DNA from 3 places in the Variovorax sp. LjRoot290 genome. Region 1 is predicted to be linked to each of the others. Evidence: predicted binding sites of a transcription regulator. Region 1 holds the regulator's gene; each other region holds the start of a gene.
What was found. Region 1 encodes sigma-54, which starts transcription at its own class of promoters, with help from an activator protein. Its sites were predicted from a motif close to TGGCANGNAANCTGCTTT; they were not measured.

Region 1 (3,978 bases):
GCACCTGCTGCGCCATCTCGCGGCTGAAGATGAAGAGGCCGATCTCGGTGTTGTGCACTTCCGAGCGCGGGTCGAAATTCATCGAGCCGACGAAGAGCGTGCGCCCGTCGATCACGGCCGACTTGGCGTGCAGGCGTCCGATCTGCGTGCCGAACAGGCCCAGGCGCACGCTGCGCCGCGTGCGCACCGAGCTCAGCTCGTGGATCTCGGCGCCGAGCCGCAGCATGTCGGCCCGGTAGCGGCGGTAGCCGGTGTGGACCACGGGCTCGTCGGTGGCGGCCAGCGAGTTGGTGACCACGCTGATCTTCATGCCGCGCCGGCGGATCTCGCGCAGCACCTCCAGCCCCTCCTTGCCGGGGATCAGGTAGGGCGACACCAGCGTCACGTCGGAACGCCCGCGCCGCATCTGCTCGACCACGTTGTAGCGCACGCTGTCGACGTCGAGCAGCGGCACGCCGCCGTAAGTGACCTGTTTGCCGATCACGCGCTCGGGCGAATCGGCATACGCCTCGGCGGTGGTCCAGATGAGGTCGAGCTTGCCGGCGTTGAGGTTCTCGACGATCGGGCTGTAGCCCAGCAGGTCGTTGGGCGCCGGCGGACGTGGTGCCGGGGTGGTGGCCGGGGCAGTCAGCTCCTCGAAGCGCCGCTGTCGTTCCTCCCGCGCGAGCGTGGGCGCGACCACGGTTTCGATCGGCCGTACGTGCTCGCTGTTCCAGTACAGGTCGAACAGGCTGGAAAGGCGCGGGATCAGGGCGCCGGCGACGAAGGTGTCGAGGTCGATGAAGTTCGCGCCGGCCGTCTGCGTGAAGTACGGGTTGCCGATGTTGCGCCCGCCGGCTACCGCCATCGCGCCGTCGGCGATGAAGAGCTTGTTGTGCATGCGCCGGTTGACGCGGCTGAAGTCGAAAAGCGAGGCCGAGAAGCGCCTGAGCATGCTGCCGCGCCCGGCCGGAAACGGGTTGAAGAGCCGCAGCTCGAGGTTGGGCGTGGCGGCCAGCGCGAGCAGCAGCTCGTCCTCGCCCGCAGTGTAGAGATCGTCCATCAGGAGCCGCACGCGCACGCCGCGCTGGGCCGCGTCGCGCAGCGTGCGCAGCAGGTAGCGGCCGGTCTCGTCGTTGTCGATCTGGTAGTACTGGACGTCGAGCGTGCGCTCGGCGCGGCGCGCGAGCTCGAGCCGCGTGTTGAGCGCGAAGTCGCCGCTGGGCATGAGCCGGAAGCCGCTGAGGTCCGCATCCGGCTGCGAGGCCTTGGCGATGCGGCCCAGCACGGTGCCGGTGGACAAGGGCATCGCCTTGGACGGCGTGCGCTCGAATTCGGCCGGCAGCATCGCGCAGCCGCTGGCGAGAAGAAGCACCGCCATCAAGGCCAGGCCGAGGCGAATCCAGCTTGGTAGCGGACTCGGACGGCGACTCATCGCTAGAGTGCCTTGCGCAGGTTCGCAGGCGCGATGCGCAGCGCCTCGCGGTACTTGGCCACCGTGCGGCGCGCGCACTCGATGCCCTGCTCCTTGAGCATCTCGGACACCTGGCTGTCGGACAGCGGCTTCCTCACGTCCTCGGCGCTCACGAACTGCTTGATCAGCGCGCGCACCGCGGTGCTGGAGGCGTTGCCGCCGGTTTCGGTGCCGAGCGCCGAGCCGAAGAAGTACTTGAGCTCGACGGTGCCGTAGGGCGTGGCCATGTACTTGGCGGTGGTCACGCGGCTGATGGTGGATTCGTGCAGGCCCAGCTCGTCGGCGATCTCGCGCAGCACCAGCGGCCGCATCGCGAGCTCGCCGTGCACGAAGTAGCTCTTCTGCCGCTCGACGATCGCGTTGGAGACCCTGAGGATGGTGTCGAAGCGTTGCTGGATGTTCTTGATGAACCAGCGCGCTTCCTGCAGCCGCTGCGACAGCGCCTGGCTGCCCTCGCCCTTGTGCTGCTTGAGCGCGCCGGCATAGATGTCGTGCACGCGCAGCCGCGGCATGACCTCGGGATTGAGCATGACGCGGAACTTCGCGTTGGTGCCGTGGCCGATGCGCGTGACGATCACGTCGGGCACGACGATGTTGCGCTCGACGTCGACGAAGCGGCGCCCCGGCTTGGGCTCGAGCCTGGCGATCAGCTGCAGTGCGGCGCGCACCTCGTCTTCGTTGCTGCGCGTGAGCGTGGCCAGGCGCTTGAAGTCGCGCCGCGCGAGCAGCTCCATCGGCTGCTTGCAGATCGCGATGGCGGTCTTGCGCACCTGGGCCTCCTCCTCGCTCTCCTTGGCGCTCGCCAGCTGGCGCAGCTGGATGGTCAGGCATTCGCCGAGGCTGCGGGCGCCGACGCCGGCCGGCTCCAAACTCTGCAGCAGGCCCAGCGCGACCTGGAAGTGATGCACCAGTTCGTCGAACTGGTCGTTGTCGTCGCCCGCGAGGCCCGAGGCCAGCGCCGGCAGCGAATCCTCGAGGTAGCCGTCGTCGTTGAGCGATTCGATCAGGAAGCGCAGCGCGGCGCAGTCGTTCTCGTTCAGGCGCAGCGACAGCGCCTGCCGGTGCAAGAAGGACTGCAGCGATTCCTGGCTGCGCGCGAGCTCGGTCGCATCGGTGCGCTCGTCGTCGCCGAGGTTGTTGGCGCGCGCGGGCGCATCGCCGCCCCACTCGCTGTCGTCGGGCGCGAGGTCGACCGTACCGTCGCCCTCCCAGTCGGGTTCGCTGTCGGCGGGCGCAGCCGCTTCGGCATCGCCGTTGGCGGCGACCGCCACCTCGGCCGGCGCCGCGGCCGAGCCGGGGACGAAGTCAGCCTCGCCCTCGGCCTGGCGGTCTTCGTCGCGCACCGGCGCATCGGCCGCCTCGAGACCGAACTCCTCGCGCGGCGCCTCTTCGGCCGTGCGTTCGAGGAACGGGTTCTCGTCGAGCATCTGCTCCACTTCCTGGCTCAATTCGAGCGTGGAGAGCTGCAGCAGCCGGATCGACTGCTGCAGCTGCGGCGTGAGCGCCAGGTGCTGGGAAACGCGCAGCGAGAGCCCTTGCTTCATCGAAGTACGGTCCCCTACATCCGGAAATGCTCGCCCAGGTACACGCGTCGTACCTCGGCGTTGTCGACGATCTCCGAAGGCGTGCCTTGTGCCAGCACATGCCCGTCGCTGATGATGAAGGCGTGATCGCAGATGCCCAGCGTCTCGCGCACGTTGTGGTCGGTGATGAGCACGCCGATGCCGCGTTCCTTCAGGAAACTGATGATCCGCTGGATCTCGATCACCGCGATCGGGTCGATGCCGGCGAAGGGCTCGTCCAGCAGGATGAAGCGCGGCTGCGTGGCCAGCGCCCGCGCGATCTCGACGCGGCGGCGCTCGCCACCCGACAGCGCCAGCGCCGGCGAATCGCGCAGATGGTCGACGCGCAGGTCGTGCAGCAGTTCGCCGAGGCGCTCCTCAATGCGCTGCTTCGACAGCGGCACCGGCCGGCCCGCGTCGTCGGGTTCGCGCTGCAGCTCGAGCACGGCGCGCACGTTCTCCTCGACCGTGAGCTTGCGGAAGATCGACGCTTCCTGCGGCAGGTAGCTCAAGCCCATGCGGGCGCGGCGGTGGATCGGCATGTGCGCGATCGGTTCGCCGTCGATGCTGATCTCGCCCGCATCCGCCCGAACCAGCCCGACGATCATGTAGAAGGAGGTGGTCTTGCCCGCGCCGTTGGGCCCCAGCAGGCCGACCACCTCGCCCTTTTGCACGCCGAGCGAGACGTCCTTGACGACCTTGCGGCTGCCGTAGCTCTTCTGCAGGCCGCGCGCCTCGAGGCGGCTGCCCAGGACTTCGTTGCCGCCGCTCACTTGCGCTGCTCTCCGCCGAGCGTGGTGGTCGAGCGCAGGCCCGTTCCGGACGCCGGCGCGGAGGCGGCCGGCGCCGCCGGCCTGGCGGACCCGGCAGCGGGCGCCGAGGCGGCCGCCTTGGGCGTGAGGATGGCCTTGACGCGGCCGCCGGGCTGGGTCGCCACGCCCGCATTGGGCGGCAGCGGCGAGC
Region 2 (3,978 bases), 3.3 Mb from region 1:
CTCACCACAGCGGATCCGTCGGCATTCGACAAGCAGCCGAAGACCGGCAACTTCTCGCACCGAAGCGTGTACTGGCAGAAAGTCAGCCAAGCCGGCTATCGCCTGGTCGTTGATGAAACTCCATACGGATGGAGAGGCGATCAGTACGCGATCTTCGCGGTTCCGGAAGCAACGAAGTCCGACGATTTCATCGCGCAGGTGAGCGACGATGACCCGCGAAACCAGAACACGATTCGCCCGATGCGTCGCTCGCCGACTGGGCGCGAAAGGAACCCTATAACCACGAACTGCTCGGTCAAATTCGCAAGCAGTACCGTTTGGCCGAGCCGACGATGGCCGCGTACTATCAGGGCCGCTTTGGCCGCTCGAAGGTAGAGTCAAGGCGCATGGCGGCCTATGCGCTGGACATCATGTTCCGCTCGCGCTATGTGTTTCATAGGGAACGGCACGATGCACCCGACAATGAATCACCATCGAATCCGTGGCGGACCGGAAAGTCTGCTTTGAATCGCCCATCGGTGTTCAGAGTCGGTCCTACAGGTCGATGAACTTGCGCCCACAGCGCGCCGTAGTCGCCGACTCGCAGTCGAAAAATGCTCAGTGCCCAGGCACCAAAAAGTCCTGACTGATCCGCCACCCCAACTCATTCACCCGATCGAGAAACTGCGTCAGATAGGCATGCAGTCCCGTCGCCAGAATCTCATCGACCCGCGCGTACTGCAAATCGGCCAGAAGCTTCCCCGCACGCCGCTGCGTCTCCGCGCTCTGGTCGTTCTGCACCTTCGCAAGATTGCTCACCACTTCGACCAGGCTCGCATGCAGCGAACGCGGCATGTCGGCGCGCAGGATCAGGAGCTCGGCCACGCGTTCAGGCTTGATCACGTCGCGGTACACCTTGCGGTAGACCTCGAAGGCCGAGACGCTGCGCAGGATCGCGCTCCAGTGATAGAAGTCGTACTCCTGGTCTTCCTCGGTGGCGGTGCCGAAGAACTCGCTGTTGAGCGCATGGAACTTCACGTCGACCAGGCGTGCCGTGTTGTCCGCGCGCTCCAGGAAGGTGCCCAGGCGCGAGAAGTGGAAGGCCTCGTCCTGCAGCATGGTGCCCAGGGTCACGCCGCGCGAGAGGTGCGAGCGGAACTTGACCCATTCGAAGAACTGGCCCGGATCGCGCTCGAATTCGCCGGCGCGCAGCATGCGGTTGACCTCGAGCCAGGTCGTGTTCTGCGTCTCCCAGGCTTCGGTGGTGAGCGCGCCGCGCACGGCCCGCGCGTTCTCGCGCGCGGCTCGGAGGCACGAAAGGATCGACGAGGGATTGGACTCGTCCTTGACCATGAACTCCATCACCTCGTCGGGCACGATGTACTCGTGCTTTTCGTTGAACAAGGGCAGCAGCTCGCTGATGGAGAGCAGGCCCTGCCAGCCGTACTTGGCAACCTCGGCCGATTGCGGCAAGAGCGAGGTCTGGTAGTTGACGTCGAGCATGCGCGCGGTGTTTTCGGCCCGCTCGGTGTAGCGCGACATCCAGTAGAGGTGATCGGCAGTGCGTGACAACATGCTGTGGTGCTCCCCTGATCAACCCACTTGGGTTTGCGATTGCGATTGCGACTGCGATTCCGAGCGCGACTTGGTGCGGCGGTCCCCTTCGAGAATCCAGGTGTCCTTGGTGCCGCCGCCCTGCGACGAATTGACGACCAGCGAGCCCTCCTTGAGCGCGACGCGCGTGAGGCCGCCGGGCACCATCTGCACTTCCTTGCCCGAGAGCACGAAGGGGCGCAGGTCGATGTGGCGCGGCGCGATGCCGGCCTCCACGAAGGTGGGCGAGGTCGACAGGCTCAAGGTGGGCTGCGCGATGTAGCCGTCGGGCTTGGCGAGCACGGCTTTCTTGAAGTCCTCGATCTCGGCATGCGTCGCCGCCGGGCCGATCAGCATGCCGTAGCCGCCGGCGCCGTGCACTTCCTTGACCACCAGGTCCTTCATGTTGGCCAGTGTGTAGTCGAGTTCCTCCTTGTTGCGGCACATGTAGGTGGGCACGTTCTTGAGGATCGGCTTCTCGCCGAGGTAGAACTCGATCATCTTCGGCACGTAGGGGTAGATCGACTTGTCGTCCGCCACGCCGGTGCCGACCGCATTGCAGATCACGACGTTGCCCTCGCGGTAGGCGCGCATGAGGCCGGCGCAACCGAGCGTCGACGTGGGGCGGAACACCTCGGGGTCGAGGAAGTCGTCGTCGACGCGGCGGTAGATCACGTCGACGCGCCGCGGGCCGCGCGTGGTGCGCATGTAGACGAAGTCGTCCTTGACGAAGAGGTCCTGCCCTTCGACCAGCTCCACGCCCATCTGCTGCGCGAGGAAGGCATGCTCGAAGTAGGCGCTGTTGTACATGCCGGGTGTGAGCACCACCACGGTGGGCTCGGCGGTCGCGGGCGGCGCGGAGGCGCGCAGGGTTTCGAGCAGCAGGTCGGGATAGTGCGCCACCGGCGCGACGCGGTTCTGGCTGAACAGCTCGGGGAAGAGCCGCATCATCATCTTGCGGTTCTCCAGCATGTAGCTCACGCCGCTGGGAACCCGCAGGTTGTCTTCGAGCACGTAGTACTCGCCGTTGCCGGCCGCGTCCGGCGCGCGCACGATGTCGATGCCGGAGATGTGCGAGTAGATGTCGTTGGGCACCTTCACGCCCACCATCTCGGGGCGGTACTGCGCGTTGTTGAAGATCTGCTCTGAGGGGACCACGCCGGCCTTGACGATCTCCTGCCCGTGGTAGACGTCGTGGATGAAGCGGTTGAGCGCGGTCACGCGCTGCACCAGCCCCTTCTCCATGCTTTCCCACTCGTGCGCGGGAATGATGCGCGGCAGCAGGTCGAAGGGGATCAGGCGCTCGGTGCCCGAACCGTCCTCGTCCTTCGCTCCGTACACGGCAAAGGTGATGCCGACCCGGCGGAAGATCATTTCCGCCTCCTCGCGCCGCGATCGCATCACCTCGCCGGGCTGCTTCGCGAGCCATTGGTCGTAGCGCTTGTAGTGGTTTCGGACCGCTGCGCCATGGTAGGGCAGCTGCTCGTACATCTCGTCGAATTTGTGCATGGGACGACCAATCTCCTTGGGCGTAGCTTAGCAAGTTCAGGGCCAGTGCTTCTAGGGAACAACGTGGTGCCAGTAGCGTTTCGCGGTCCGGCGCTGGCATTCGCGGGGGCACGCGCGGCATGCCGCGGTCGTTACCGCCGGCCCAGCGCGCCGATTCGAGGTCGAAGAGAAAGCGCACGGCGCCATCGCCGCGCTGCGGCATCTGCGAAACGATGCCCACCACCTGCAGGTCGCGCCCCTCGAGCGCGGGCGCCAGCGCATCACCCGTATAGGCGGTCGCGCGCCAGCCCGCGAGGCCGGCGCCGGCCATCGCGCCGAGCAGCAGCATGGCCAGGGCCGAGCGTCGCAATCCCCGCAGCAACAGCCCGCCGGCGACCGCGGCAACAGCACCCCGGCGTAAACACCACCATGCCACAGCGCCGCCTGCTGCAACTGCAGCGCAGCGCCCAGCACCAAGCCGGCCATGGCGGCAAAGAAAGCCAGGCCGCGCGGCTCCCCGCCCGGCGTCACGCAACGATCCCTGATGACATGCTGCAATCGCTCCCTTACACGCTCTCTGTGGCGCGCTAATTGCTAACCGTGTGGGCTAGTATGCGTCTCACTCCGAGGCAACCTCGACGTTCCGAGAAAAAATGTCCATCCACGCCGCTCTCCACCACGTCACCCACTACAAGTACGACCGCCCGGTGCAATTGGGACCGCAGGTGATCCGCCTGCGCCCCGCGCCGCATTGCCGCAGCAACGTGATCTCGTATTCGTTGCGCGTCGAGCCCGAGCAGCACTTCATCAACTGGCAGCAGGACCCGTTCGCGAACTACCAGGCGCGGCTGGTGTTCCCCGAGAAGACGCGCGGGTTCAAGGTCACGGTCGACCTCGTGGTCGAGATGGCGGTCTACA
Region 3 (3,978 bases), 4.3 Mb from region 1:
GATGCCCGCGGCCTTCATGCGATGGAACCACTGGTCGTCGTCGGGCGGCTCGCACTGGCCCTGGATCGGAATGTCCACCGCCGCCTTGATCGCGAAGGCGCTCTCGCAGAGGATCTGCGCGCCGCGGTCGGTGGCGTTCGGCGTTCCGGTGGTCAGCACCATGTGCTTGACGCCATCGAGCAGCACCGCGGCGCGCGCGACCTCGGCCAGCTGTTCGGGCGTCTTGCGCGCGATGGTCCGACCCGCCGCGAGCGACTGGCCGATCGCACAGAACTTGCAGCTCTTCTTGCGGCTCTCGTAGCGGATGCAGGTCTGCAGCACGGTGGTGGCCAGCACGTCCGAGCCGTGCAGCGTCGCGATGTGCGAGTACGGCACGCCGTCGAAGGTCTGCATGGCATAGAAGCGCGGCTGCTTCGGAAAGCTGATGCGCGCGATCGGGATGCTGCCGCGCGTGAGGGTGCTGCGGCCTTCCGCATCCGGCGCCTGCGCCGTGAACGGCGAGTTCCACGCGCTCGAGGTGTGGACCGGCACCATGATCGTGTGGCCGTCGACTGTGACGGCCTTGTGGTCCGACGGCCCCGCGCCGCCGCGGCGGCTGGCCGCGCCGGCGCCCGGATCAGCCAGCCGCAAGCCGAAGGACTGCAGCTCGGTCATCAGTTGCCGGCTCGATGGGGTTTCGCTCGTGGTCATGGCGGGTGCTCCCGGTGTCGTTGAATGAAGTGCCCGATGCGGGCGTGCCGTGCATGGGCTGCGTGGTCGTGGCGGGGCGGTCGTTCAGCGCCAGGCTAAGGAGCTCGGGCCGCGCGTAGTGGCCGACCGAATCCATCATTCGCTTGCGCTTGGCAATCAAGGCCATGTCGAGATCGGCGATCACCATGCCCTCGCCCTCGGTGAGCGGCGGCGCCAGGTGCTTGCCTTCGGGCGAGACAATGGCCGTGTGGCAGCCGCCGCGCAGCGCCTTCTGCAGGCCTTCGTCGGGCGTGACGGCGCGGATCTGTTCGTCGGCCAACCAGCCCGTGGCATTGACCACGAAGCAGCCCGACTCCAGGGCGTGATGGCGGATCGTGACCTCCATCTGCTCCGCGAAGATCGGCCCGACCAGCGAGCCGGGGAACTGCGCGCAGTGGATCTCTTCGTGCTGCGCCATCAGGCTGTAGCGCGCCAGCGGGTTGTAGTGCTCCCAGCAGGCCAGCGCGCCGACGCGGCCGACCCGCGTGTCGACCACCTTGAGCCCGGCGCCGTCGCCCTGGCCCCAGATCATGCGTTCGTGGTATGTCGGCGTGATCTTGCGGCGCTTGAGCGCAAGGCGGCCGTCGGCGTCGAAGACGAGCTGCGTGTTGTAGAGGCTGCCGTGGTCGCGCTCGTTCACGCCCAGCACCACGACCACGCCGCGCGCCCTGGCCCGTTCGGCCACCGCGTCCGTCACCGGGCCCGGCACCACGACCGCCCGCTCCATCAGCCGCAGATGGGCCGGGCCCTGCTGTACCGGCGGCTGCACGAAGGAGAAGTACGGGTAGTAGGGCACGAAGGTCTCGGGGAAGACCGCGAGCTGCGCGCCTTTGGCCGCGGCTTCGTCGATGGCCTCGCGGACCTTATTGACTGTGCCGTCGGGGTTCTCGAAATCGGGCGCGATCTGAATCGCAGCGGCCCGGACGATGCGTGGTGTCGACATGGCAGCGCCCCGGTTCACAGCGTCCAGGTGTCCAAAATAAAGGCGTTGGCCTTGCGATGCAGCAGGATGATGTCGAGCACGTCGAGCGGATTGATCGGCGTGATGCCCGGGATCAGCGCGCCTTCGCCATGGCCGTACAGCGCCTGCAGCGCGAAGCGGCAGGCGTAGACCTTGCCGCCCTCTTCCATGAACTTGGTGATCTGCTTGTTGAAGTTCTGGTGGCCCGGAAAAGCTTCGTCGCCGAGCGTCGGAAAGCCGCGCTGCACGCCCAGCGTGACGCCGGGGCCGTACAGCAGGATGGAAGTCTCGAAGCCCTTGCGCTTGAGGCGCGTGGCCTGCAGCAGGTTGACGAAGCCGATCGAGCCTTCGAAGGCGACCGTGTGGAAGGTGACGAGCGCTTTCTCGCCCGCTTCGGCCTTCACGTCTTCGAAGACTTTTTCTTCGTAGTCGACGAGGTGTTCGCCGGCGGCGTTCGCGGGTTTGAGGACTTTGGGCATGAGGTACTCCGGTAGAGGAAAAGACGTTGATCGGTGGGTTGCGCGCCCTTCGATTTCGCACGCTCTGTGCCACTGGCCGGCGGCCTGTTTGCGATCAAGTCGCGATCAACGAGAAGCGGTGCGGCCTGGGGCCCGGCAAAAAAATTCCTAGGCCCGCCAAAGGGCCGCCGGACGAGGTTCAGGTGGCCGCTTTTGCACTCGATTGAGGCACCCGCCATGCAATCAATGCACCCGATCAATGGACCTGCATGCACGCGATCAATGCATCCGGGCCAGAGAAGCCCGGCACGCTTCATGCGTCGAATGTGCTGCGCCCATGCAATCAACCCATGCGATCAACCACCCCATGAGCAAGACCACCCAGCAATGGCAAAAGCGCCTGGAGAGCAGCAACAAGCCGGCCTACCTGCTGCTGGCCGACCTGATCGCCGACGACATCCGCACCGGCCGCCTGATCGCGCGCGACAAGCTGCCCACGCTGCGCGACCTGGCGGCCGATCTGCATCTCAACTACACGACCGTTGCACGCGGCTATGCAGAGGCGCGCAAGCGCGGGCTGATCGATTCGCGCTCGGGCACCGGCACCTTCATCCGCGGCGGCAGCCCGAGCCTTCCACTGCGCGGCGGTGGCGGCGCCGAAATGACGATGAACCTGCCGCCCGAGCCGCAGGATGCGGCGCTGCTGGAACGAATGAGCGAGAGCGCCGGCCGCGTCATGGCCGAAGCCGGCATGTACGAACTGCTGCGCTATCAGGACTTCGGCGGCACGGCGCGCGACCGCGAAGCCGGCATGCAGTGGATCCGGCCCCGCGTTCCCGATTGCCGGCTGGACCAGATCCTCGTGTGCCCCGGCATCCACAGCGTGCTCACCGCGCTGTTCTCGCAGCTCGCGCGACCGGGCGAGCTGATCTGCGTGGAAGCGCTGACCTACCCCGGCGTGAAGGCGATCGCGACCCAGCTCGGCATCCAGCTGCATGCCCTGCCGCTCGACGAGGAGGGGCCGATGGGCGAGTCCTTCGAGCATGCCTGCAAGACGCTGCGACCGAAGGCGCTGTACTGCAACCCCACGCTCAACAACCCGACCACGGCCACCATGTCGCGCGCACGCCGCGAGGCGCTGGCCGACATCGCGCTGCGCTACGCCATTCCGATCATCGAGGACGACGCCTACGCGATGCTGCCGCGGCAGGTGCCGCCCGCCATCGCCACCCTGGCGCCGGAACTGACCTACTACATCACCGGCTTCTCGAAGACCCTGGGCGCGGGCCTGCGCAGCGCCTACGTGCGCTCCCCCGGCGCGCGGCAGTCGCAGCGGCTGGCCGGCGCGATGCGCGCGACCACCGTGATGTCATCGCCCATCACGAACGCGCTGACCACGCTGTGGGTGGAAGACGGCACGGCCGACGCCATGCTGCAGGCCATCCGCGCCGAGTCCACCGTCCGGCAGGCCCTGGCCAGCCGGCACCTGGGCGCGCACGGCATCGCCGCGCAGAGCGAGGGCTTCCATCTGTGGCTGCCGCTTTCCTCCGCCTGGAGCCCTGTCGAGTTCGCTTCCTACCTGCGCACGCAGAACGTCGGCGTGGTCGCCAGCGCGGCCTTCTCCACCGACGGCACCCCGCCGGAGGCGGTGCGCATCTGCCTCGGCGGGCCGATGTCGCGGGAGGCGTGCGACCACGCGCTGCGCCTGATCGCCGACACGCTGGCCCATCCGCTGCATCCGCACGCCACGGTGATGTAGCGCCCTGTAGGCCAACGCCCACGTGCGCGCATTGCCTTCTCCGGCAGGGCGGGAGGGGGGCGACGGCTAAC

Region 2: the regulator sigma-54 is predicted to act here: its motif matches at 3,109-3,126, upstream of ACSQ9A_RS10510 (circularly permuted type 2 ATP-grasp protein).
Region 3: the regulator sigma-54 is predicted to act here: its motif matches at 2,224-2,241, upstream of ACSQ9A_RS05110 (MSMEG_0572/Sll0783 family nitrogen starvation response protein).

The regions. Positions count from the first base shown of each region.
Region 1 is NZ_CAXURW020000001.1:5,327,302-5,331,279, forward strand. Features, by position in the region: gene ACSQ9A_RS26320 (phospholipase D family protein) at 1-1,414, opposite strand, end outside; gene ACSQ9A_RS26325 (RNA polymerase factor sigma-54) at 1,417-2,997, opposite strand; gene lptB (LPS export ABC transporter ATP-binding protein) at 3,012-3,788, opposite strand; gene lptA (lipopolysaccharide transport periplasmic protein LptA) at 3,785-3,978, opposite strand, start outside.
Region 2 is NZ_CAXURW020000001.1:2,070,574-2,074,551, reverse strand. Features, by position in the region: gene ACSQ9A_RS10520 (hypothetical protein) at 1-375, shown strand, start outside; gene ACSQ9A_RS10515 (alpha-E domain-containing protein) at 598-1,554, opposite strand; gene ACSQ9A_RS10510 (circularly permuted type 2 ATP-grasp protein) at 1,573-3,081, opposite strand; gene ACSQ9A_RS10505 (hypothetical protein) at 3,490-3,651, shown strand; gene ACSQ9A_RS10500 (DUF2126 domain-containing protein) at 3,714-3,978, shown strand, end outside.
Region 3 is NZ_CAXURW020000001.1:1,009,365-1,013,342, reverse strand. Features, by position in the region: gene ACSQ9A_RS05120 (MSMEG_0568 family radical SAM protein) at 1-654, opposite strand, end outside; gene ACSQ9A_RS05115 (Nit6803 family nitrilase) at 617-1,672, opposite strand; gene ACSQ9A_RS05110 (MSMEG_0572/Sll0783 family nitrogen starvation response protein) at 1,687-2,169, opposite strand; gene ACSQ9A_RS05105 (PLP-dependent aminotransferase family protein) at 2,516-3,907, shown strand.